Regions from separate parts of the Agrobacterium sp. 5Ca50 genome, predicted to be linked through region 2. Evidence: riboswitches for the same ligand, from Rfam matches in the RefSeq annotation. Region 2 holds a riboswitch; each other region holds the start of a gene.
What was found. Region 2 has a riboswitch for cobalamin ahead of ACZ5FM_RS21320 (ABC transporter substrate-binding protein). Riboswitches for the same ligand answer to the same signal wherever they lie in the genome.
Positions count from the first base shown of each region.

Region 1: it holds a riboswitch for cobalamin, as region 2 does, so the genes downstream of both, ACZ5FM_RS03100 (CbtB domain-containing protein) here and ACZ5FM_RS21320 (ABC transporter substrate-binding protein) in region 2, are expected to answer to the same signal.
Region 3: it holds a riboswitch for cobalamin, as region 2 does, so the genes downstream of both, ACZ5FM_RS07230 ((2Fe-2S) ferredoxin domain-containing protein) here and ACZ5FM_RS21320 (ABC transporter substrate-binding protein) in region 2, are expected to answer to the same signal.

Region 1 is NZ_AP026438.1:644,916-652,662, reverse strand. It holds gene dmeF (CDF family Co(II)/Ni(II) efflux transporter DmeF) at 1-353, opposite strand, end outside; gene dmeR (Ni(II)/Co(II)-sensing transcriptional repressor DmeR) at 370-642, opposite strand; gene ACZ5FM_RS03130 (hypothetical protein) at 795-1,292, shown strand; gene ACZ5FM_RS03125 (MerR family transcriptional regulator) at 1,354-1,767, shown strand; gene ACZ5FM_RS03120 (GNAT family N-acetyltransferase) at 2,004-2,492, shown strand; gene ACZ5FM_RS03115 (type 1 glutamine amidotransferase family protein) at 2,524-3,090, shown strand; gene ACZ5FM_RS03110 (hypothetical protein) at 3,097-3,423, opposite strand; gene ACZ5FM_RS03105 (CbtA family protein) at 3,420-4,145, opposite strand; gene ACZ5FM_RS03100 (CbtB domain-containing protein) at 4,157-4,339, opposite strand; cobalamin riboswitch at 4,512-4,768, opposite strand; gene ACZ5FM_RS03095 (methyl-accepting chemotaxis protein) at 4,940-6,706, shown strand; gene ACZ5FM_RS03090 (bifunctional diguanylate cyclase/phosphodiesterase) at 6,821-7,747, opposite strand, start outside.
Region 2 is NZ_AP026439.1:830,220-837,966, forward strand. It holds gene ACZ5FM_RS21315 (methyl-accepting chemotaxis protein) at 222-2,219, shown strand; cobalamin riboswitch at 2,327-2,564, shown strand; gene ACZ5FM_RS21320 (ABC transporter substrate-binding protein) at 2,747-3,766, shown strand; gene ACZ5FM_RS21325 (FecCD family ABC transporter permease) at 3,772-4,803, shown strand; gene ACZ5FM_RS21330 (ABC transporter ATP-binding protein) at 4,800-5,564, shown strand; gene ACZ5FM_RS21335 (class I SAM-dependent methyltransferase) at 5,567-6,340, shown strand; gene ACZ5FM_RS21340 (NAD(P)/FAD-dependent oxidoreductase) at 6,344-7,597, opposite strand; gene ACZ5FM_RS21345 (cryptochrome/photolyase family protein) at 7,729-7,747, opposite strand, start outside.
Region 3 is NZ_AP026438.1:1,491,099-1,498,845, reverse strand. It holds gene ACZ5FM_RS07255 (TetR/AcrR family transcriptional regulator) at 1-134, opposite strand, end outside; gene ACZ5FM_RS07250 (cytochrome b) at 336-821, opposite strand; gene ACZ5FM_RS07245 (ABC transporter permease) at 937-1,725, opposite strand; gene ACZ5FM_RS07240 (ABC transporter permease) at 1,722-2,639, opposite strand; gene ACZ5FM_RS07235 (ABC transporter substrate-binding protein) at 2,642-4,138, opposite strand; gene ACZ5FM_RS07230 ((2Fe-2S) ferredoxin domain-containing protein) at 4,153-4,977, opposite strand; cobalamin riboswitch at 5,072-5,263, opposite strand; gene ACZ5FM_RS07225 (GNAT family N-acetyltransferase) at 5,453-6,082, opposite strand; gene ACZ5FM_RS07220 (helix-turn-helix domain-containing protein) at 6,135-6,692, opposite strand; gene ACZ5FM_RS07215 (DMT family transporter) at 6,718-7,647, shown strand; gene ACZ5FM_RS07210 (alpha/beta fold hydrolase) at 7,681-7,747, opposite strand, start outside.

The DNA of each region.
Region 1 (7,747 bases), on a different replicon from region 2:
CTTTCCCAGGCAATCAGCAGCGCCACCAGCGCCAGGATGACCGCACTGGCAAATCCTGCGAGATCACCGAACTTGCCGGTGCCGAAGGAGTACCGGGGGTCGCGGGCATATTTGCGGGCAAACATGTAAGCCAGTGCCGAAATCAGCATTGCGCCGGCATGAGTGGACATGTGCCAGCCATCGGCTGTGAGCGCCATCGATCCGTAAATCGTACCGGCGGCAATTTCCGCTACCATCATTACACTTGTCAGCGCGATTACCATCCACACACGGCGCTCGTTCCGCTCGTGGTCGCGGCCCAGAAACACGTGCTCATGTCGTGCATTGTCCGCAAAGTTTCCATCAACAGCCATGGCCGTTACCTTTCGCTCATCGAATATAGGTTTTGAGGACCTGCGCCAGTTCATCGGCGGCCTTTTCACGCTCAGCATGGCTTTCCGCATGCACAACATGTTCATGCAGATGGTCGTGCATGATCTCGCCCGTCAGTCCGGACAGTGCGCCGCGCACTGAGGCCAACAGTTGCAAGATTTCGCCGCAGGGCTTCTCTGCCTCCAACCCACGCTCGACCGCCTCCATCTGCCCCTTGAGACGACGAACACGAGCCAGCAGCTTTTCCTTGTCACGAACGGTGTGAGACATGAGGTGCTCCTAGATATAATATAGGGGGGTATACTATAACTCTGTGAAACTAAAAAGGCGCACTTCGAAGTGCAGAACCATGCCGACGCAGCCCTCGCGAATGTTTCGGCTCGTAGATGTTGGTCATCACGGTTCCCGAAGGAAGAATCACAATGACGACCATTTCAAATATGGAAAGTTATTATCCGATGCGTTCGAGAATACGGGACGCGAAAAGCGAAGACAGCTTCTCGCCGGTTACATCGGGAGCAACATTCACACCAGACGAGGAAAAATCCGGTTCGCGTGGCCGCGAGGATGCCGCAAGCAGCGTCAATAGCTACGCGTCTCTCGCATCTTCCCTTTGGGACATCGAACAACTCCAGTCTGAAGCCACCACCATGTCAGGCGATGCAGTTGATACATCATCCAGTGATCGTCTTTTGGCCGAATTGCAGGAATGGTCACAATTGACGCCGGGCGAAATGATCCGCGCCAAACTACTGGAACAACTGGGTCTTTCCGAAGAAGAATTTGCCGCTCTGCCAGCAGACGAACGTCTGGCCATTGAGGAAAAGATCAAAGCGGCAATCAAGCAATCGCTTGATGTCGATAATACCCAATCCGGCAACAGCGATGCTGAACAGTCGCTCGAGGTGGACGCTGTTTGACATTGAAATATCCCGCGAAAAACCTTAGGTCTTCTAGAGCTATAGGTTTGAGGAGCGGGACATGCTTTCCATCGGTGATCTTTCCAAGCGAACGGGAGTCAAGGTTCCGACCATCCGTTATTATGAACAGATGGGGCTGATTGAGGCGGCAGAGCGATCCGAAGGCAATCAGCGCCGGTATGAAAAGGCCGATCTGGAACGGCTGGCCTTTATTCGTCATGCACGCGATCTCGGTCTCAACATTGATGCCATCCGTGAGTTGATCCGCCTCAGCCACCATCGGCAACAGCCCTGTGAGGGTGCTGACAGGATCGCAGCTGATCATCTCGTCGCCGTGCGCGAGAAAATTGCCAAGCTGAAAAAACTGGAGCAGGAACTGGAGCGGATCGTCTCGCATTGCGACGGACATTCCATAGAAGATTGCTATGTCATTCGGGCGCTTTCGGACCATAAGCTGTGCGAAAGTGAGCATTAATTTCAGTCGGCCTTACTGAAACGAAACATCTGCAAAAATCCCGATTGACAATCTTGTGATTCAGGAGCATCTAGTCGCCCATGATCAACAATCGCGCACCAATCTCCTGCACGTATTTTTGGGCCTACCTGTAAAGGGCGGCTCGACAGATCATAATGTCAACAAGCCGCCGTCAGGCGGCTTTGTTGTTTTTCAAACGTCCTGATGGCACCTCAAAAAACCCGAAGGACCGAAAAATGACCGAAGACAGTGCCATTACCCTTCCACGCCCCGCCGTTGTAACCATTCGTGGCGCACGCAAGGCTGACCTGCCACAGCTCAACGAAATGATCGCTTTGCTTGCCAAACATCACGGCGACGCATCGGTGATGACGCCGGAAAAGCTGGAACTCGACCTGTTCAGCCCTATTCCGTGGATTACCGCACTTGTTGCCGAAGCTGGCGACGAGTTGATCGGCTACGCCATTCTCGTTCCGCTCTACAGAGCGCAGGAAGCGCGGCGCGGCATGGAACTGCACCACCTCTACGTCCGTGACGGTCATCGCGGTCACGGTACTGGCCAGCATCTGGTATCGCGTGCACGCGATGTCGCCAAGCGTTGCGGCTGCGACTACCTTTCCGTCAGCGCCGCCACCGGTAATGTTGCTGCACATCGTTTCTACGAAAACATGGACTTCACACCGCGTCCGGTCACCGGCATGCGCTACATGCAGGCTATTGCGTAACGTTGGATTGCTGTCAGCAAGGACAAAGACAATGACCCGTATTGCAATTGCATTGACGCCCGAGTTCGCCGATTGGGAAAGCGCCCTGTTCAGTGCGGTGGCGCGCAGCTATCTGGGTGCCGAGATCATCATTGCGTCACCGGATGGTTCGCCCGTAACGTCAATGGGTGGCCTGAAAGTCATGCCCGATGTGGCCTATGGTGCACTTGATCCGGCCTTGATCGATGCACTGATTGTTCCCGGTGGCCTGAGTTGGGAGCGTGGCAGCGCGCCGGACTTCACGGAAATGGTGCAGCGGTTCCGGCGGGAGGGACGTGTGGTCGCCGGCATTTGCGCGGCCGCCAGCATGCTGGCCGGCACCGGCATTTTGAATGACGTTGCCCATACTGGCAACTCACTTGCCTCACACCGCGCCTATCCAGCCTATTCGGGTGCCGATTATTATCGCGACCAGCCCCAGGCGGTGCGCGACCAAGGCGTTATCACGGCAGCGGGAACCGCGCCGGTCAGTTTTACCACCGAGATCCTCAAGGCGCTTGACCTGTGGGGACCGGAAGCAGAATCAGAAATCAAGGCGTTTGCTGCCGAGCACCGCTGAGATAACTCAGCTGGCAACATCGCGGTCGAGAACCCGGCAAACACGCTGTGGACCCGACGCGATATCGTTACCCAATGCGCGACGAATATCCCGACTGTTCAGATGAAGGCTTTTATCCGCCGCCAGATTTTGTCGCTTGATCTTGTCGAGGGCGGCGGCTTCAAACGCAGCCTGATGCTCGGCAAAACAGGCAAGGCAGGCCTCGCTATCCGGTGATGCACCAAGCAATGCCTTGAAAGCAAGGCGGTGCACGGCGCAAGGCCCGCCATGCCCGGTAACAGAAAAGCGCAGCGCATCAAGCGCCACGCTCCATTCGGCAGAACCGGTGTTCACTTGGCCGCTTCAAAGCGCTTGAGGAGCGTGCCGCTCAAGGCACCTAGCAACACCCAGAAAACAAAGCTGGTGAGTGTGGCAAGGATGATGAAACGACGCTCCAGTGGCAGTGGTGCCAAAGCATGTTCGCCTTCCGGCGGCAACGGCGCACCAATGACATGCGGCGCAGCGATCAGCACGATGGCGAGAACCGCAGCCCATGGCTCACGACGGAAAGCCAAAAGCGCTAAACCACCTGCTGTTGCTACCGCAGTGCCAATCCACCAGGCCTGACGCGCGGCCAGTTCACCAGCCGGGCTTCCCGGCAATTCAGGCGGCAGACCGACCATCGGTGCCAGAGCCACGGCCGCAAAGCCGCCAAGCCCCCAGAACAGACCTTCACGCCAGCCAATATTGCTGCCCCGCAGTGAGATGAGGCCGGTCAGAACCAGTGCATAACCGATTGCCGTCAGAATATTGGCAGCAGCCGTGTAGGCATTCCGCTCAAAACCATCCGCCGGTCCCCAGGCTTCTTCGTCATGAGCGTGGCCAGCAGACGCAGCCGCTTCACCGGTTGCCGGTGCTGCGTCATGATTATGCCCGGCCTCACCGCCAGCCGATTCGAATGTCTCGGCATGCAGGATCAACGGTGTGGTGCCGACATATTGCATGAGGCTGACGGCAAGTCCGCAGATCAGCCCCACCAAAACGGATGTAAAAACGATATTACGAAAAGACGACATGCCGCTCTCCCTCAGTGGCAGGGAAAGGCGTTGACATGGCGCGTATCATGCGCGGCATTATGCACGGCCTCGATATGCGAAAAGCCGACAAAACCGATGATGAACAGGCCGCAGAACACGGCCAGAAGCGACTGGACTGCGCTGGCAGATTTGACAGATACCGCCTGCGTGGCGGCGTTGTTTTGGACAGACATGGTGAACCCTCTCGCTCAATGCATACGCAGTCTCAAAAACGGAACCGGCAGCGTATGCAATGGACACGCGGATCCGCAATCGACATCCGTCACCACGGGGAAGCACACGAAGAAAGAGGAAACCGCCGAAGCATTTCCGCAAAACCGCGCAAATTCCGGACACCCCGCCGGCATGGACACTCTCGCGATGGCAGGTCTCCTGGCTCACGGGTCGTAACCTGAAAACACCTTCCCGGTCTGTCTGTTTTTTCGCATCGATAGTGCAAAATCACTATGATTTCATATCGATGCGCCAGACCAGTGGCTCTTTGTTTTCAGGCTCTCCGTTCACAGTTGCGGGGGCAGCCACGAATGAGGACAATTCCCTATCGTGTTCCCTTTTCATCCCGCCGGAAAACCCGGCAAGGAACCATCACATCTTTGTTATCCGGCGCGGCACGGTTTGAGTCAATGGGCGACGTTTCAATCGGGCAATCAGTGTCGCTGCGTGACAAGGTGATTGTACCGTTAGAGCTGAAAATGCGGAAATCTAATCAAAGTTTTAACTAAAATTTGCCAGTGAATAGTTATAGACATTAACCAAGTTTGACAGGTGGAGTTATGGGGTTTGATCGCATTTTCAGCACGGAAGCCGCGGCTATCCTGTCTGCATTCAGCCGATCGCAGGCCATCATATCTTTTACACCCGACGGCATGGTGCTCGACGCCAACGAAAATTTCTGCGCGACGCTCGGTTACCGACTCGATGAGATCAAAGGCCGTCATCACAGAATGTTCATGCGCGCAGAAGACGCTGCCGCAGCAGACTACACGACGTTCTGGAAGGGCCTCGCTTCCGGCCAGTATGAGCAACGCCAGTTCCGCCGCCTGACGAAGAGCGGTGAAGAAATCTGGATCCAGGCCAGCTATAACCCGATTATCCGCGGCGGCAAGGTAGTCAAGGTGGTGAAGATCGCCACCGACATTACTGCCGCCAAGCAGGAGAGCGTGGAAAGCAAGGGCAAGATTTCCGCGCTGTCGCGCGCACAGGCCGTCATCGAGTTCAAGCCGGATGGCACGATCCTGACCGCCAATGAAAACTTCTGCTCGGCGCTGGGTTACAGCCTCCAAGAGATCAAGGGACGCCACCACAAGATGTTCTGTGAGGCCGACTATGTTGCCTCCAATGAATATGCCGGGTTCTGGCCACGTCTGGCTGCCGGTGAATTTTATGCCGACGAGTTCAAGCGCATTACCAAGGATGGCAGTGCCATCTTCATTCAGGCGACCTACAACCCAATCCTCAATGATGAAGGCAAGGTCATCAAGGTTGTGAAGTTTGCCACCGACGTCTCTGGTCGCGTACGGGCACTTCAGGAAGTGGGCGCTGGTCTCGAACGTCTGGCGGAATGCAATATTCGTCTGACAATCGACGACCCCTTCGTTCCTGAATTCGACCACCTGCGACACGACTTCAACCAGTCGCTGGCAAAGTTCCAGGAAACCCTTGAGCAGGTGCTGACCGAAACGGCCATGCTGTCCAGTAAAAGCGGCGAGATGCGCGCCAGTGCGAGTGGCATTGCCACCCGCTCCGAGCAGCAGGCGGCTGCTCTCGAGGAAACTTCCGCAGCCCTTGAGCAGATTACCGAAACGGTTCGCGAATCCACGGGCCGCACAGCCGAGGCCCGCAAGCTGGTTCAGGACGCGCGCATTGCAGCTGTCGATTCCGTGCAGGTAGTTGATGCAACGGTTGATGCCATGGCGCGCATTGAAACCGCATCACGCGAGATTTCCAAGATCATTGGCGTCATCGATGAAATCGCCTTCCAGACCAATTTGCTTGCCCTCAACGCCGGTGTTGAGGCTGCCCGCGCCGGTGAAGCAGGCAAAGGTTTTGCGGTCGTCGCGCAGGAGGTGCGTGAGCTTGCCCAGCGTTCAGCCTCCGCCGCCAAGGAAATATCCGGCCTGATCAAGAACTCGACCAATGAGGTCAATGAAGGCGTCAGACTGGTTGGCAAGACAGGTGATGCACTCAAGAACATTCAGGGCTTTGTGCAAAGCATCGAAAGCAATGTCGAGGCCATCGCGATTGGCTCCTCTGAACAATCCACGAAGCTGTCAGAGATCAATTCGGCAATCGGCTCACTCGATCAGATGACCCAGCAGAATGCAGCGATGGTCAGCAGCATGAGCGCCATTTCCGAAGCATTGGCCGAAGGTGCAGGTGAACTTGAACATCTCGTCAAGCGCTTCAAGCTTAACCGCCGCAAATGGCAGCGTGAGCCGGGCTCGGATGCGTCCAAGCTTGGACCCGAAGATCGCGGTTACGGGAAAAACACCATCTACCAGCCAAAGTCCGCCACCAAGGGACTGGCCAAGGCGTCGTAACAACAAAGGCAAGGATTGCTCCTTGCCTTTGTTCATCCGTCCGTACATCATTGATATTGCGGAATTTTGGACTGCCCGTTTCTCACGAGACGGGCAGTCGTTTTTGGTATCAACTCACACAGCTTTGCCGATACCAAAAAGAAGAGGCGTGGAAGCAGACAGCTGTTCGCGTGTTGCGGGGCGACCGAATAGGAAGCCTTGAACTTCGTCGCATCCTTCCGACAAAAGCACCTGCAACTGTTCGCGAGTCTCGACACCTTCAGCCAGCACCGCCACATCGAGGCTTTTGCCGAGTGCAACAATCGCCCGGACGAAAGCCTTGGACTGTCGGCTTTCCAGTTCATGTACGAAGCTCTTGTCGAGCTTGATCTTGTCGAACGGGAAGGAACGCAGTGTTTCAAGCGACGAATAACCGGTGCCGAAGTCATCAATCGCAATGGTTACGCCCATCGCCTTGATCTGGCGCAGGATATGCAGTGCGCGCGCCTTGTCGCCAATGATGGCGCTTTCGGTGACTTCAAGCTCAAGACGCGCAGCAGGCAGGCCAGTGTCCAGCAGGATTTCCCGGACCTTCTCGACCAGTATGACATTGTTCAATTGCAATGGGGACAGATTGACCGCAATCTTATGCGGGATGTCCCAATCTGCGGCCTCACGGCAGGCTTGTTGCAGCACCCATTCGCCAATCGCCGAGATCGCACCACATTCTTCTGCAATCGGAATGAAATCGACTGGTGAAACGAGACCTCTTTCCGGATGCAGCCAGCGCAGTAGCACTTCGTAGCCGGTGACCTCATCGGTCTTTACCGAACGCTGCACCTGATAGGTCAAGTAGAACTGCTTCTGCTCAAGTGCAGTCCAGATATCGCGGCCCATGGCCCGCCGTTCCCTGGCCGCTTCGTCCATCGCGGCTTCATAGAAGCTGATCTTCTGTTCGATGCTGGCCTTGGAACGGTACATAGCCATATCGGCATTTCTGAGCAACTTTTCCCGATCAGTAGCATCCTGCGGATAAATCGCCACGCCAAGGCTGGCACCCGG
Region 2 (7,747 bases):
GGCGTTTTTTTATAACGTTCGGCCCGGTTTTGACCGATAGCTATACAAGTTTTTAATCAATTTCTTTCTATAACGGTGTCGAACGACACCTTCCGGGGCTGCATGACGCTTGTTGTTTGAGCTTTTAGTCGAAGCATAGTTTTCCCACAAAAATCGATGTCGGAATGCCGCAGCCCTGCGGTACAGTATTCCGTTTGTCCTTTCGTTCTAGGAAGTCCAACATGTTGAAAAACCTCAGCATCAAGTGGAAGATACTTTCCACCTTGTTCATGCTCGGCTTGGTTTCGTTTGGTGGTTTTACATTCATTACCGCCAAGTTCAGTGATGCAAACTCCAGCTACCTTGGCTTCATCGACAAGGAAGCAACCTCCGCCATGATGAGCGCCCGTGCCGCTTCCGGTATCTGGACGTCGGTTGTCTGGGCCGAACGCATGCTGCAAATGGATGCTCAGCATCCTGGCCTGCCGGAGATGCGTGAACGCTTCGCCTCCAACTTCAAGCTTGCCAAGGACCGTCTGGCCGCCGTGCCGGCGTCGGTTCCGAGCCGCAAGGACGATATCGAGAAGTTGCTGGCTTCGACCAACGAACTGCAGACCATGTATGAAAAAATGCTGCAGCTGCATTTCGGCGGCAATGGCGCAGAACTGCCAGCCATGCAGTCAAAGCTGGAAACACTGCTAAAGCAGGTTTCGGATCAGGCCGGTGCCAACAACACCGCACTGTCGCAGCTTTTGGACAATGGCAGCAAGTCGCTTTCCGCATCGATCGGCTCGACGATTACACAGAGCTTCATCTTTATGTGTGTTGGCTTGGTGGCGGCCGTTTGTTTTGCGATTTACGTCGCTCACGCCGGTATCACTGCACCGATGGTTCGTTTGCGCGAACGCATGCAGACACTGGCCAGTGGCGATGTGAAGTCTGAAATTGACGGCCTGGACCGCAAGGACGAAATTGGCAACATGGCGGCCGCCGTGGCCGTGTTCCGCGACAACGCCATTGAACGTGGTCGCCTGTCCCGTCAAGCTGATGAAGATCGCGTCAGCACCGAGAATGAGCGCGCTGAACGCGAGCAGCAGAAGGTCCTGGAAGCCGCAGAAATTCAGAAAGCCGTCGATACGCTGGGTGCCGCGCTTGGCAAACTGGCTGATGGCGATCTGGCTGCGCGTATTGCACATCCATTTAACGGCCAACTGGACACACTGCGTCAGAACTTCAACCATTCAGCAGAAAAGCTTGATCTGGCGATGCAGAGCGTTGGTACAAATGCCCGCGCCATCGATGCTGGTGCTAATGAAATCCGCTCCTCGGCTGACGACCTTTCCCGCCGCACAGAGCAGCAGGCTGCTTCTGTTGAAGAGACAGCCGCCGCTCTGGAAGAAATCACCACGACGGTCAAAGATTCCGCCAAGCGCGCAGAAGAGGCACGCCACCTGGTTTCCCGTACCCGTCAGGAAGCAGAAAAGTCTGGTGAAGTGGTGCGTGAAGCCGTCACCGCCATGGAGCAGATCGAAAAATCCTCCAGCGAAATCGGTAACATCATCGGTGTTATCGATGACATCGCCTTCCAGACCAACCTGCTTGCTCTGAACGCGGGTGTCGAAGCGGCGCGCGCCGGTGAAGCTGGTAAGGGTTTTGCTGTTGTGGCGCAGGAAGTTCGTGAACTTGCCCAGCGTTCCGCGAATGCCGCAAAGGAAATCAAGTCGTTGATCACTGCCTCGACATCGCATGTCGAAACCGGGGTTCACCTTGTCGACCAGACAGGCAAGGCGCTGGACGCGATCGTTTCTCAGGTTCAGGAAATCAACCAGCATGTTCACGCGATTGCTGAGGCAACCCGCGAACAGTCGGTTGGTCTTCAGGAAATCAACACCGCCGTCAACACCATGGATCAGGGCACGCAACAGAACGCTGCCATGGTCGAAGAAACAACGGCGGCAAGCCATGGTCTTGCAACGGAAGCCACGTCCCTCAACTCGCTGCTCGGCCAGTTCAGACTGACAGGCACCGGCGGTATGGCTGGTTTCGCAAGGCCTGCTGCTCCTCGCGCCGCCGCTTCGGTTTCGCGACCTGCTGCACCGGCACCGGTGGCAGCATCGACAAAGTCCAGGCCGATTGCTTCTCCAGCACGTGCACTGGGCAATAAGTTGGCGAGCGCCTTCGGTGGCGGTTCATCTGCCGCTGCGACTACAGCCAAGGAAGCGGACTGGACAGAATTCTGAGCCTCCAAGATTTTTGAGAATGAAAAATGCCGTTGCCTCAATCTCTGGGGCGGCGGTTTTCTTTTGTTCGGTCTGTCGCAATAGCCTTGACCTTGTCTGCCCCTTGGCCATAAGTGGCATCCGACGGTTCTCCAAAGGGTTGTACCTGGAGGGGATTAATAGGGAACATGGTGCGTTTCTGTTGAAGAAACAATGCCATGGCTGCCCCCGCAACTGTAAGCGGATTGCCGCTCATCCTTGTGGTGTAGCTCTTACACCATGCCACTGTGCCGCTGAGTGCACGGGAAGGCAGATGAACGGCGTGAATTCGTGAGCCAGGAGACCTGCCGTTATTTGTTAATCCAACGCACCGGGCGGGGTTGTCCGGAAAGGAATAGTCATGTTATTACATAACATATGCATTTGTTGCCTCCGTTCATTGCATTGTTGGGTTAACCGCGCGTCGTTTTTCTAAACGCTGCACAAACCGGGCAATTCATTCCCGTAATCTCAACTGCATTTCAAATATTTCCAATCGGAAGGCTTCCATGCGTGCCATCATAAAAACTCTCAGTGCTGTAACCGTTTTAGTTGCCGGGTTCTCTGGTAGTGCCCATGCGGCGACCCAATATCCGTTGACGGTAACCAATTGCGGTCAGTCGATTACGTTCGAAAAAGCACCAGCAAAGATCGTTTCGATCGGACAGGGCATGACCGAAATCCTGTTTTCCCTTGGCTTGGCAGACAAGATTGCCGGTACCGCTGTTTGGGTTGGGCCGGTTTTGAAAGAATATGAAGGCGTCAATGCGCAAATTCCGCGCCTTGCAGACAATGACCCCAGCTTTGAATCGGTTGTCGGCAAAGAGCCTGATCTGGTTGCTGCGGAGTTCGAATGGCACGTCGGCACGCAGGGTTCTGTGGGCAAACGCGAACAATTCGGTTCACTTGGCATCAATACCTATGTTTCTCCTGCAGACTGCGTGGCCAAGATCAATGCCGATGGTGGCGATGGCGTACGCAAAGAGCTTTTCACGATGGATCTGATCTATCAGCAGATCAGCGAACTCTCCGATATTTTCGATATCAAAGAACGGGGCGAAAAACTGGTCGCCGATCTGAGGGCACGTGAGGCCGCAGCCGTCGCGTCGATCGGCAACGCATCGTCGGCCAATCTTCCTGTTGTTTTCTGGTTCTCCAGCAAGGAAGTGAAGGGCGACGCCTATATTGCCGGTAAAAACAGTGCTCCGGCCTATATTCTGAAAACGCTTGGTGCAAAAAATGTCGTGAGCACGGAAGAAGAATGGCCGCTGGTCGGGTGGGAAACCATTGCCGAATCCAACCCTGCTGTTGTCGTGATCGCTACCATGGATCGTCGCCGTTATGCAGCCGATGATCCTGCGGTCAAGATTGACTTCCTGGAAAATGATCCGGTCACCAGCCACATGGATGCCGTTAAGAACAAACATTTCGTCATGATGGATGCACAGTCCATGAACCCGACCATTCGTACGATTGATGGCATTGAAATCCTGGCAAAGGGTATCCAGGCGCTCGGGATTTCCAAGTGACAGAAATGTCTGCACGTCGTTCAGCATGGTGGCTGCCTTTGGCAGCCACCGTCTTTTTTCTGATGCTTCTCGGCTTCATGATAAGTCTTGCCGTGTCGATCGGCGAAATTTCCATTCCGCTCGATACGACGGCTAAGGCCGTTATGAAACGCGCCTTTGGAATGCCGTTTGAAATCAGCCGCATCCATGAAGGCGTTATCTGGGACTATCGTCTGAGCCGCGCCTTGGTTGCGGCAAGTGCAGGGGCTGCGCTGGCGCTCTGTGGTGTGATCCTGCAAGCATTGCTGCGCAACCCTCTTGCTGAACCTTTCGTGCTGGGCATTTCCGCAGGTGCCTCAACCGGTGCCGTTTGTATTATGGTTCTGGGCATCGGTTACGGTGTTTTGACACTGTCTACGGGCGCATTTCTGGGCGCCGTCGTAGCGTTTCTTCTCGTGTCACTGCTTGCGGCCGGCGCTGGTGGCAGCAGCGACCGTATCATTCTTGCCGGCGTGGCCGGTTCGCAGCTCTTTAATGCGCTGACATCCTATATCGTCACCACATCTGCAAATGCAGAACAGGCGCGTGGTGTGATGTTCTGGTTGCTCGGTAGCCTGTCCGGTGTGCGCTGGCCGGACGTTTATCTCGCTGCACCCGTTGCATTGTTGGGTTTTGTGTTTTGTGCGGCCCATGCCCGGGCATTGGATGCTTTCATGTTCGGTACAGATACCGCCGCCGGACTTGGTATTCCCGTTCGTCGTGTACGCATAACTCTGCTTGGCGTGACGGCATTGATGACGGCAACCGTCGTCAGCATCGTTGGCTGTATCGGATTTGTCGGGTTGGTCATTCCCCATGCCGCACGGTTCATTGCTGGCTCCGGACATCAGCGTCTTTTGCCTGTGTCTGCGATGATCGGTGCCATATTCATGGTGGCAGCCGATATCGTGTCACGTATCATCATCCCACAGCAAATCCTGCCCATCGGCGTGGTAACGGCATTGTTTGGCGCGCCCGCTTTTGCCTTTATTCTCTACCGGGCACGGAGGGCCGCATGAGTATTTCGCTGGAAAAAGTTCACTGGGCCTCAGGCGGCAGTCTTATTGTCAATGGAGTAACTCTCGACGCTGCACCCGGCACGACGCTTGGCCTGCTTGGGCCAAATGGTTCGGGAAAATCCAGTTTGCTGCGGCTCATCTGCCGTATCCGCAAAGTCCAGAGCGGCGTAATTACGCTTGGCGGCGAGGACATAGCGACCCTTTCTCAGGCCCAGATTGCCAAAAGTACGGCCTTTGTCGAACAACAGGCAACGACGGAAATCCAGGTCCATGTGATCGATGTCGTCAAGCTTGGACGAACACCGCATCGCAGCCCGATTTCAATGTGGAGATCGGAAGATGAGGCCGCCGTACAGGATGCGCTGAGACATGTCGGCATGCTGGATAAAGCGTCTAGGCTTTGGCATACGCTGTCTGGTGGTGAAAAGCAGCGGGTTCATATTGCCCGGGCATTGGCGCAAACGCCGTCACAGCTTCTGTTGGATGAACCAACCAACCACCTCGATATTCAGCACCAGCTGGACATTCTGGCGCTGGTGTCCCGGTTGCCAGTAACGTGTATCGTCGCCTTGCATGATCTCAATCTTGCAGCGATGTTCTGCGATAATCTTGCGGTCATGCATGCAGGGGAGATCGTGGCTTTCGGGCCGCCAGAAGAGGTGCTGACGGAAACGCTCATTCGTGACGTTTTTGGAGTTAGTGCGCGTATCGAGCGATCATCTTACCATGGCCGTTGCCATATCCAGTATAAGACGGCTTGATCATGAGCATCGACAACTTCCATCTCAAGGACGATATCAGGGATTACTGGTCGAAACGGTCGGAAACATTCGATCTGGTATTTGGCCATCGCATTCCACCCGGACCGGAATTTGACGCGTGGCAGCAGCCAGTGCGCGACGCTCTGGGGGAACATCCATTATCCGTGCTGGAACTGGCCTGCGGCACGGGCGAGGTGACACGGCTTATTCACGACATTGGTCATGACGTGACGGCCCTCGATTTCTCCGAGGCCATGTTGTCAGTTGCGCGGCGCAAACATGTGGGAAAACCTGGTCTGCGTTTTGTGCTTGCTGATGCCGAAAACACGATGGAGCCTGACGACATCTATGATGCCATCGTGTGCCGTCATCTGGTCTGGACGTTGACGCAGCCTGAACAGGCGTTTCAGGAATGGCACCGTGTATTGAAGTCCGGTGGCCGTTTGCTGGTTTTTCACGGGGACTGGGCACAATTGACGCTGGTTGGTCGCATCGCGTCAAAGCTGATTGCGCTTCTTGGTCGGTTTTCCCCGCCCGATCCACATTACGACAGTGCTCAAAGCGCCAAACATAAACACATCATGGAGCAACTGCCGTTCGGGGACGGGCTTCGTCCTGAACGCATCATTCCACTGCTGAAGGGCGCCAGGTTTTCAGATATTCGCCTGCACTCGCATGAGCCGATTGCGGTGGCGCAGCGTAAGCAGGCGAAATTGTGTGATCGTTTGAGAACACGGCTTTATCGACGGTTTATTCTGACCGCGACAAAGCCGTGATGTTTAACCAAAGCGGCCGGCCCGGAATGGATCGATGGAAATTGACGGGTCTCGTCCGGCAACGAGATCGCTGACGAGTTTGCCCGTTGCCGCCGACTGCGTCAGGCCAAGATGCCCGTGCCCGAAGGCATAGATGATGGCGGGGCTTACCTTGGAGGCGCCGATAACCGGCAGGCAATCTGGCATGGATGGGCGGAAACCCATCCACTGTTTGCCGCCTTCGGTTTTCAGACCGGGCAGAAACTTTGCAGCTTTTCCCAAAAGTGCTTCGGAGCGTCGGTAATTCGGCGGCAGTGACAGACCGCCCAGTTCGACGGCACCACCCACTCGAATACCGGTGGAGAGCGGCGTCACGACAAAGGCGTGGTCATTGAAATAGAGCTGGCGGGTCAACTTGAAAGACTGGTCGGGCAGGGTTGTGTTGTAACCACGTTCTGTCTCAAGCGGCAGGTTTTCGCCAAGGCTGGCACCAAGGTTCTTTGACCATGCGCCACCGGCGACGACCACCTTTGCCGCGTCGACTGTTTTGCCGCCCGTCAAGGTCACGCGCGCCTCGTCGCCACGGGGCTCAAGACGTAGCGCTTCGCCCTCAATCAGCTTGCCGCCTCGTGCGATGACCAGTTCAGCAATCGCCTTGGTGAATTCGTATGGCTCGGAGACCTGCAGGCCGCCAGGTGTAAACATGGCGTGCTGGAATTGTGGTGCCAGACCCGGCTGCAATTCGTCGATCTCAGCGCGCCCAACACGGTTGAAGACAAAACCGGCTTTTTCCTTTTCCGCCCAATCGGCAGCAGCGGCATTGAAGCTTGCTTCACTGTCGTAAAGATCAAGCGTTCCGGTGTTGGTAAAGAAACCGGAGAGTTCGGGCATCGCGCGGATCACTTCCATCTCCGCGGCAGACAGTTTCATCATCGAGATCTGGGTTTTTAGGCCGTGCCGGAAGGCGGATTCGGAGCTCGCGCGCCAGAAACGCCACAGCCAGGGAGCAACCTTCAGGGCATAGGATGGTGGAACGCTTAACGGGCCCAGCGGATCGAAAAGCCAACGCGGCGCCTTTTTCATGAGACCCGGCGCAGGAATGGGAATGATTTCGGGGAACGCCAGAATGCCGGCATTTCCGGAGCTTGCGCCGCGTGCAATTTCTCCACGTTCCAAAAGGGTTACAGAACGACCTTGTGATTGCAGATAAAGTGCCGACATCACTCCGATAATGCCTGTGCCGACCACAAGCACATCGTGTTTTTCCTGATCGCTCATAAAACGCTCCCGCCGATTTTGTCACTCTTCCCAACCACGGAGGGAGTGCTTTTGGCAAGCACTAACATGATGCAATACATACTGTCGACATAAAACGTCTTCTATGATTGGATGACGCAAAGCCTTGAGTGTCAGGCGAAGAGATCGTCT
Region 3 (7,747 bases), on a different replicon from region 2:
TAAAGACTTTGGCGACCGATGCCCATGGCTTCGCGCAGATCATCGGTCGATGTCGCGGCAAATCCCTTTGCCCAGAACACCCTTAATGCCTTATCCAGCGCCGCGTCGCGGTCGAATTCTCTTGGTCTTGCCATAGGATCAAACTAAGCATTATTGACACATCAGTCAATAATTATTTTTGGGACACTGAATTCTGTCACGGGCAATGATGGCGCGACACTGATCCGGCCGAATGGGCTGGTGGGCTGAAACGTCTTCAGGTGCTCACGAGATTCAGGTTGCGCTGCCGTGCCTAAGTGGGGGCAGCACGGCAGCGCAACCCTGCGCCGATGCACTCAAGACACAGTCATGCGGCGCAAGACGTCAGATTTGAAATAGAAATGCTGGGCAAGAGCGCCTGCGACATGGGCACCAAGCAGCAGCCAGAGCGCTGTTTTCAGCACCTCGGCATGCAGCGTGCCGGCGACATCAATGCCCATGTAATAGGCCATCATGCCTGAAATCGGCATGGCAAATAACAGCGCGTAGAGCAGACCATGCACCAGCCCTGCCAGCCGGTGAATGATGGGCGGTTGGCCACGTGGCTGTGGCGGCACGCCTGATGTGATGCGGATGGCAAGCCGCACCGCAACCAGAAACAGAATGGCAATGCCAACCAGTGCATGGATATTGGCCGCTGATATATCTGACGGCTGTGGCACCTGTCCGTGTTTGACCAAACGGTGCCAGGCATTCATGCCATCCGGCAACAGCAGGTTAAAGGCAACGAGGGCTGCAACACTCCAGTGGAGAAGTTTCTGGACGGTTGAGTAACTGCGCATGGGCGTGTTCCCTGAGGCTGACCTGTTTGTGACAACAGCGATGCCCCAGATGGCTGACACGAAACTGAACGAGTTGCATTGTGGAAAAAATTACACGCGAAAACCTGTGCTGGCATCAGATATGGCGGCGGCGTTTCTGATCCATTTCGGAATTATCGAAGGTCCAGTTCAACACCGAGACCGTGATGGCAATGGCAATGCCCGGCCAGATCATCAACATCGGATGGTCGAAGATGAAGACGCGATATTCAAACAGCATGGAGCCCCAGTCGGGTTTTGATGGGTCTGCGCCAAGGCCGATAAAGGCCAGCGCCGCATAGGCAACGATGGCAAGGCCGGCCTGATTGCCGACATAGGTCAACATCAGCGGCAAGGTGTTGGGCAGCAGGTGGCGGGTTATCATTCTGGCCGGTGACACGCCCAGGCTTCGTGCCGCCAGAATGAAGGGCTGGCCCAGCACCCGTTTGCTGAGCGAATGGGCCAGCAGCGAATGCGGGCCAATGCCTGCCAGCCCCAATGCCACGCCGGCACTGAGCGGTGACAGGCCAAACAGCGCGGCGGCCGTCAGCGCCACGATGAGCGTGGGTACCATGATGAAAAATTCGCAGGCGCGCAGCAGGATGCTTTCACGCCAGCCGCCCAGAATGGCGGCGGTGGTGCCAATTATGCTGCCGACAACAAAACCGATGGAGGCCACGGCAAAGATGACGCAGCCGGTTCTCCAGCCACCGGCCAGAATGCGCGAAAACAGATCCCGCCCCAGATGGTCGGTGCCGAGAATATGCTGGCTGCTGGCACCGGCATGGCGGGCCAGAATATTGACGGCATCCGGATCATGCGGTTGCCAGAGGCCGCCGGTGACGAAAAACAAAGCGATCAGCGCCAGCAACAGATAACGGATCATAGGCGGGCTCGCGGATCGAGATATTCCATGGCAAGGCGTGCGGTCGCATTCATCAGCAGCATCCACAGCGCAATGACCACGACATAGGCCTGCAACACCATCTGGTCACGGGCGGCAATGCTTTGCACGAGAAACTGGCTGATGCCCGGCAGGCCGAACAGGATTTCCATGGTTGCGGTGGAGCCAATGACCCAACCGGCCTCGGAGCGAGCGGCCGACAGCAGCGCGTAAAGCGCGCTGTGGTGGCCGTGGCGCCACAGCGCCTGGCGGGGTGACAGACCCTTGGCCAAAGCGGTGACGTAAAATGGCAGGGTTGCGGTTTGCCTGAGATCATGGCGGTAGACCCGCGCCAGTACGGCTACCGAATGCAGCGCAATCAACACAATTGGCAGGACGATCGATGCCGTGTCATTGGCGAAGGGTCTGATCCACTTCAACTGCACGCCCAGCACCCATAACAGCACCAACCCCGCCCAGAAGGCCGGAACGGCCTGCACGAACACAGACAGGCTGCGGCTGAACCTGTCGACGATGCCGCCGGGTTTGAGCGCAGCAAAAAAGCCAAGCGGCACGGCCAGCAGCATGGCGAGAAAAAGTCCCGACAGGCCCATGAACAGCGAGACCGGCAGGCGCGCGGCAAACTCAGCAAACACCGCCTCGCCGGTGCGGAAGGACCGGCCCCAGTCGCCGACTACGAACCCTTGCAGCCAGTGCAGGTAACGCAGCGGAATTGGCTGATCCAGCCCCCATTCCGCCCGCAAGGCAGCGAATGTTGCCTCTGTTGCCGGCAGGTTCCAGACATGCACGGCAATGGCCACGGGGTCAGACGGCATTGTCGAAATAATCGCGAAGGCGGCGAAGGAAATCGCCGCCAGCCCGATGGCTGATCTGATGCAGGGCCAGATCAGGTTCATGTCTATTTCGCTTCGCCAATATCGGCGCGCAGGACGTGGTAGTCCGAACCCCAGGGCTGATAGTTTTCCAGCCGCTTGGACACACCGACATACCAGACCGGCGAGACAAGGAACGAGGCCGGAACGTCCTCGAACAGCTTGTCCTGCGCATCCAGTGCAATGCTGACGCGGGCATCCGGCTCACCTTCCGACGCGAAGCGGTCGAGAATGGCGTCAAATTCCGGCGAGGCATATTTGGCGTAATTGAGCGAGGCGCCGGTGCGCAGCATCGAGTTGAGGAAGAAGGCCGGGTCACCGCTTGGTGCAGTGTGTTGTGCCCAGAGCGCAATATCGAAATCGCCTGCCGAAGCAACCTGCTGGATGCTTTCGACCACCTGCGTATCAAGCTCCACGCCGACCCTTGCCAGCTGCGCCTTAACGACCGGCAGCATGGTTACGAGGTCAGGACGCTGCGGATAGGTAATGGCCAGCAGGCGCAGCGGCTTGCCGTCCTTTTCACGGGTGCCGTTGGAACCCTTGGTCCAGCCCGCCTCCTCCAGCAGCGCCGCTGCCTTAACCAGATCTGTCACGCGGGGATTTTTTCCGGCAAAGGGAAAATAGGCGGCGTAAGCGGCGGTTGCCGGTTCACCGCCATTGATGGCGGCTGCCAGTTCCGTGCGATCAAAGGCCAGATCAAGCGCCTGGCGCAGTTTGACATCTGCCAGCAGCGGACGGGTGGTGTTGAGGAATGCCAGATATTGATACCCGACCGGGAAAGACTTGATGGTGAGGTCCGGGTTGGTTTTCAGGCGGCTGACGACTTCTGACGGCAGGCCGAAGGCCAGATCAAGTTCGCCGGATTCCAGCGCCAGTGTCATGCTTTGCGCGTCACCAAACTTGCGGAACTCAACCGGAGAACGGTTGTCTGCACCGACAAAATGGGCGTTGGGTGCAAGGGTGATCGATGCATCTGTCTTGAAATCGGCAATGCTGTAAGGGCCGGTAAACAGCGCCTCGCCATTGGGTGCCGGTGTGTAGGCGACCAGTGGCCATTCGGCAAACAGTGCCTGAATGTAGGGAACCGGCTTTTCCGTCGTGACCTTGAGTGTCAGGTCATCGACCGCGGCAAAACTCAGCTTGCCACCGGTGGCAAGCGCCGCCTTGTTGTTGGCGAATGTATTGTCAAATCCGGCGGCCAGAGCCTTGGCGGTGACGGGCGAACCGTCTGAAAAGGCGCGGCCCGGCTGCAGGGTGATTGTCCAGGTCAGCTCATCATTGCGCTCTGCCTTGTCAGCCAGTTCCGGCACCAGCTTGCCATCACGGTCAACGGTAAACAGGTTTTCGCCAACGCCGTGGCTGGTCAGGGCCCAACCGTTGGAACCCTTGGCCGGATCGGTGCCCGAGGTGATGTAGGTTGCGCCAACGCGTAGCGGCTCTGCGGCAAAACCGGCAGCCGCCGTGGACATGACGGCGGTGGCAAGCCAGGTCGCGCCAAGACGCGACAGGAATTTGGGTGACATTTTATCTCCTCGGATCAGTTTTGGGGAATACGCAGCCGCTGCTTGCGGCCTGTGGGATGGTAGGCGTGGGTTTCGACCACATGGTTGCCAAGTTCAGGGCTGCCGAGCAGATGGCCTGCAATGATGTCATCGACCGCCTGTTCGGTAACGCCGCCGTAATAGGTGCCATCGGGAAACACCTGCAGCACCGGCGCCAGATTGCACGGGCCAAGGCAGCTGGATTTGGCCGTCATGGTGCCAGCACCGGTGACGCGCAGTTTCAAACGTTCCTGCTGGTTGCGAAGGTGGTTCCAGATTGTCTCGGCGCCTGCGCTGTTACAGGCACCGCCGGAACAGACGAGAACGCGGTATTTCTGTGCTGGCACCAGCGACCCTTCCTGCGCGACCGCCTTGCCGGACGTGGTTTCCAGCGCCTGCGCCTGTTCCAGAAGCTCGCTCATCAGCGGCAGCATCAGGCCCGCAGAGGCAATATCGCCGGTGATGGAAATTTCCGGCCATGGCTGGGTGGCTGACGCACGCCAGCGCTTCAGCGACTTGACCAACCAGTTGCGGAAACTCGGCTCGACCGGCAGAACCAGCGGCAGAATGGTGATATGGTCAAGCTGCTGTTCCAGCAGGGAAAACAGCCCGTCGCGCAGCGAGGGCGTGCCCTGCTCCGTAAAGGCAAATTGCACGATGTCTCCGGGGCGTGACAGCGCAATATGGTCAGCCAGTTTTTCGGCAAGGCGCTGCATTTCCAGATGTGGAGATGCGGCAAAGGCAGACTTTGCAATGAGAAGAATGGCGCGCCGTGACGGGCGCATGGGTGGGGTTTTCAGGTGTTTTACGTCTTCATTCACTGCCAAAATCTCAAATACAGGAGGCAGCAAAAATGAAGGCATGTCTGGCAGGAAGGCCGCGCACACACTCATTCCTGTGGCACACCCCGACCACGGAATCGTATCTCGTCAGGCAGGTCTCCTGGCTTGCGGGTCAATGCCGTTGTCCGTCTTCCCGGCATTTCTGCCAGTGACATGTTGGACAAACGGCTAACCGCTTACAGTTGCGGGACAGCTTCGGTTTTGCACCGAATTCCCTCTTAGCTTCCACCCAGAGGTGGAAGAACCATGACCCAGACAAGCTACACGTTCAGATATCACTGTCAATGTTACCAAGCCGCGCTTTGGTACGGGCAGTGGATGGACCGACAGATAACATAAGTTACGTTATTACATAACGTGATCGATTATAATGGCAAGGGCATTGGGTGGTGAATGCACAGCAAGCCCCTGCCCCTGGCAAGCGTGTGACAAGGGCAAGGTTGGGTGACTGGTGTTAGGCTTCTTTCTGTTGCGGCTGGATCAGCGGTACATGCGGTGCGGCCGTCAGTGGCAGGTGGCCAGTCAGGCGCGGATCGGCCTGCGTTTCCACCTGAAAAGCATAGGGCCGGAAACCGGAGCGCAGGTAAAAGCCGAGTGCCGAGGGATGGTCCAGCGTGCAGGTGTGCAGGTGCAGGCGTTTGATGTCTCTCTGCCAGGCACGTTTCAGCGTCGCATTCATCAGCGCGCGGCCAAGCCCCTTGCCGGTTACTTCCTCGGTCAGGCCCAGAAACACCAGCTCACATTCATTCGGCTCACGGAAATCAAGTTCCATCAGGCCGATATCCTGCTGGCCATCGCGCAGCACGTAGAGCTCCACATCCTCATGGCCAATGATCGAGGCCAGTTTTTCATCGCTGATGATGAGGCGCGAAAACCACAGCCATTCTGCACCGATCTTTCGGTAAAGCGTGCGATACGCCTCCAGATCTGGCTTTTCCATACGGTCCAGGCGGATGTCACCGACAAAGGACGGTTCTGCCGCTTGCGGATTTTCGGTCATTTCCAGACAGGTGACGACACTGGCAACATGTCCCGGCTGGACGTGCGAATAACCTGATGGCGTGAAGGTCTTTGTGGTGCTCATGATCATGCTCGATATATGCGGAAGGCAGGAATTGGGGTGTTTGGGCTTGCGTTTAGCAAACCACCACGCGGGTAAAATGCAGCACCTCATCGCCGATATTTTCATAGGAATATGGCTGGGCGCTGTCGAAAATGGTGAAGTCCCCGGCTTTGACCACCACGGAACCATCCTGTTTGTTGATGCGCAGGCGACCGGCCGACACGGATATCATTTCATACCAGCCAACCGGGTCCGGCTCTGCCTGATAGGTATCGCCAACATCGATCGACCACGACCACAATTCGGCAAGGCTGCGGGCTGGCGCCGTGCCCAACAGCACGGCAAAACTTTTGCGCGTTGCGCCGCGCCAGGCAATTTCCTCGACCTTGGTGGTGCTGGCGGCGGGATTTGCCACCATGGCCGCAAAACCGACACCCAGCGCACGCGACAGCGAGGCCAGCTTGCTGAGGCTGATATTGGTATCGCCACTTTCGAGATTGCTGATCATGCGACGGCTGAGGCCGGAGGCCTGGGCCAAGGCTTCCTGGCTCATGCCCGCATCAGCACGGTAACGGCGAAGATTGGCGGCCACATGGGCGAGAACATCGGATGGGTCATCTTGACTGTGCATTATATTGCTCATATTGCGTATTATTATGCACACACTTTCGAAATACAAGCTGGTTTTTTCCCGCCAGGAACTGGCGCTGATTGCCATTACCGTGGTCTGGGGCGCGACCTTCCTGATCATTCACACTGCCATGAGCCATACCGGGCCGTTGTTTTTTGTCGGACTGCGGTTTCTCGGGGCTGCTGCCATTTGTCTGGTCATTTTCCGCAAGCGCATGCGGCATCTGACCCTGACTGAACTGCGTGGCGGTGCGGTTATCGGCACGTCGATATTCATCGTGTTTTCCCTGCAGACCTTTGGTTTGCAGACGGTCAACAGCAGCACATCGGCCTTTTTGACGGCGCTTTACGTGCCGCTGGTGCCGCTGCTGCAATGGCTGGTGTTGAAACGGCCGCCGAAAACCACCACGCTTGTTGGCGTGGCGCTGGCCTTTGCCGGGTTGGTGATGATTGCCGGGCCGGATGCGCTGCATGTCGGGCTTGGGGCTGGTGAAATTGCCACCTTGCTGAGTGCCTTTGCCATTGCCGTCGAGATACTGCTGATGAGCCGTTTTGCGATGGTGGTGGATAGCGGCCGTATTTCCGTGGTGCAGTGTTTTGTGGCAAGCGCCCTTTCCTTCCTTGCCATGCCGCTGTTTGGCGAAGGCATTCCCGACTTTTCATGGGTATGGCTGACGGCGGCCCTCGGACTGGCGGTGGCCAGCGCGCTGATCCAGTTCACCATGAACTGGGCGCAGAAAACCGTGTCGGCCTCTCGCGCCGCCATCATCTATGCCGGGGAACCGGTGTGGGGCGGCATTATTGGCCGCATGGCTGGCGACCGGCTGCCGCCGCTGGCGCTGCTGGGCGCATTGTTTATCGTCGCCGGTGTTATCGTCAGCGAATTGAAGGCCGCTGAAAAACAACAGGACGACAGGCCGCTGCCTGACGATGATGGCGTCAGGCAGACGCCATAAGCAAGGTGGATGACGTCGGGAGCGTGAAAAACCTCAGTTTTCCAGTGTGTTGAGAAAGTCCAATAACAGGCCCGATACCTCTTCGGGCCTTTCCTGTTGC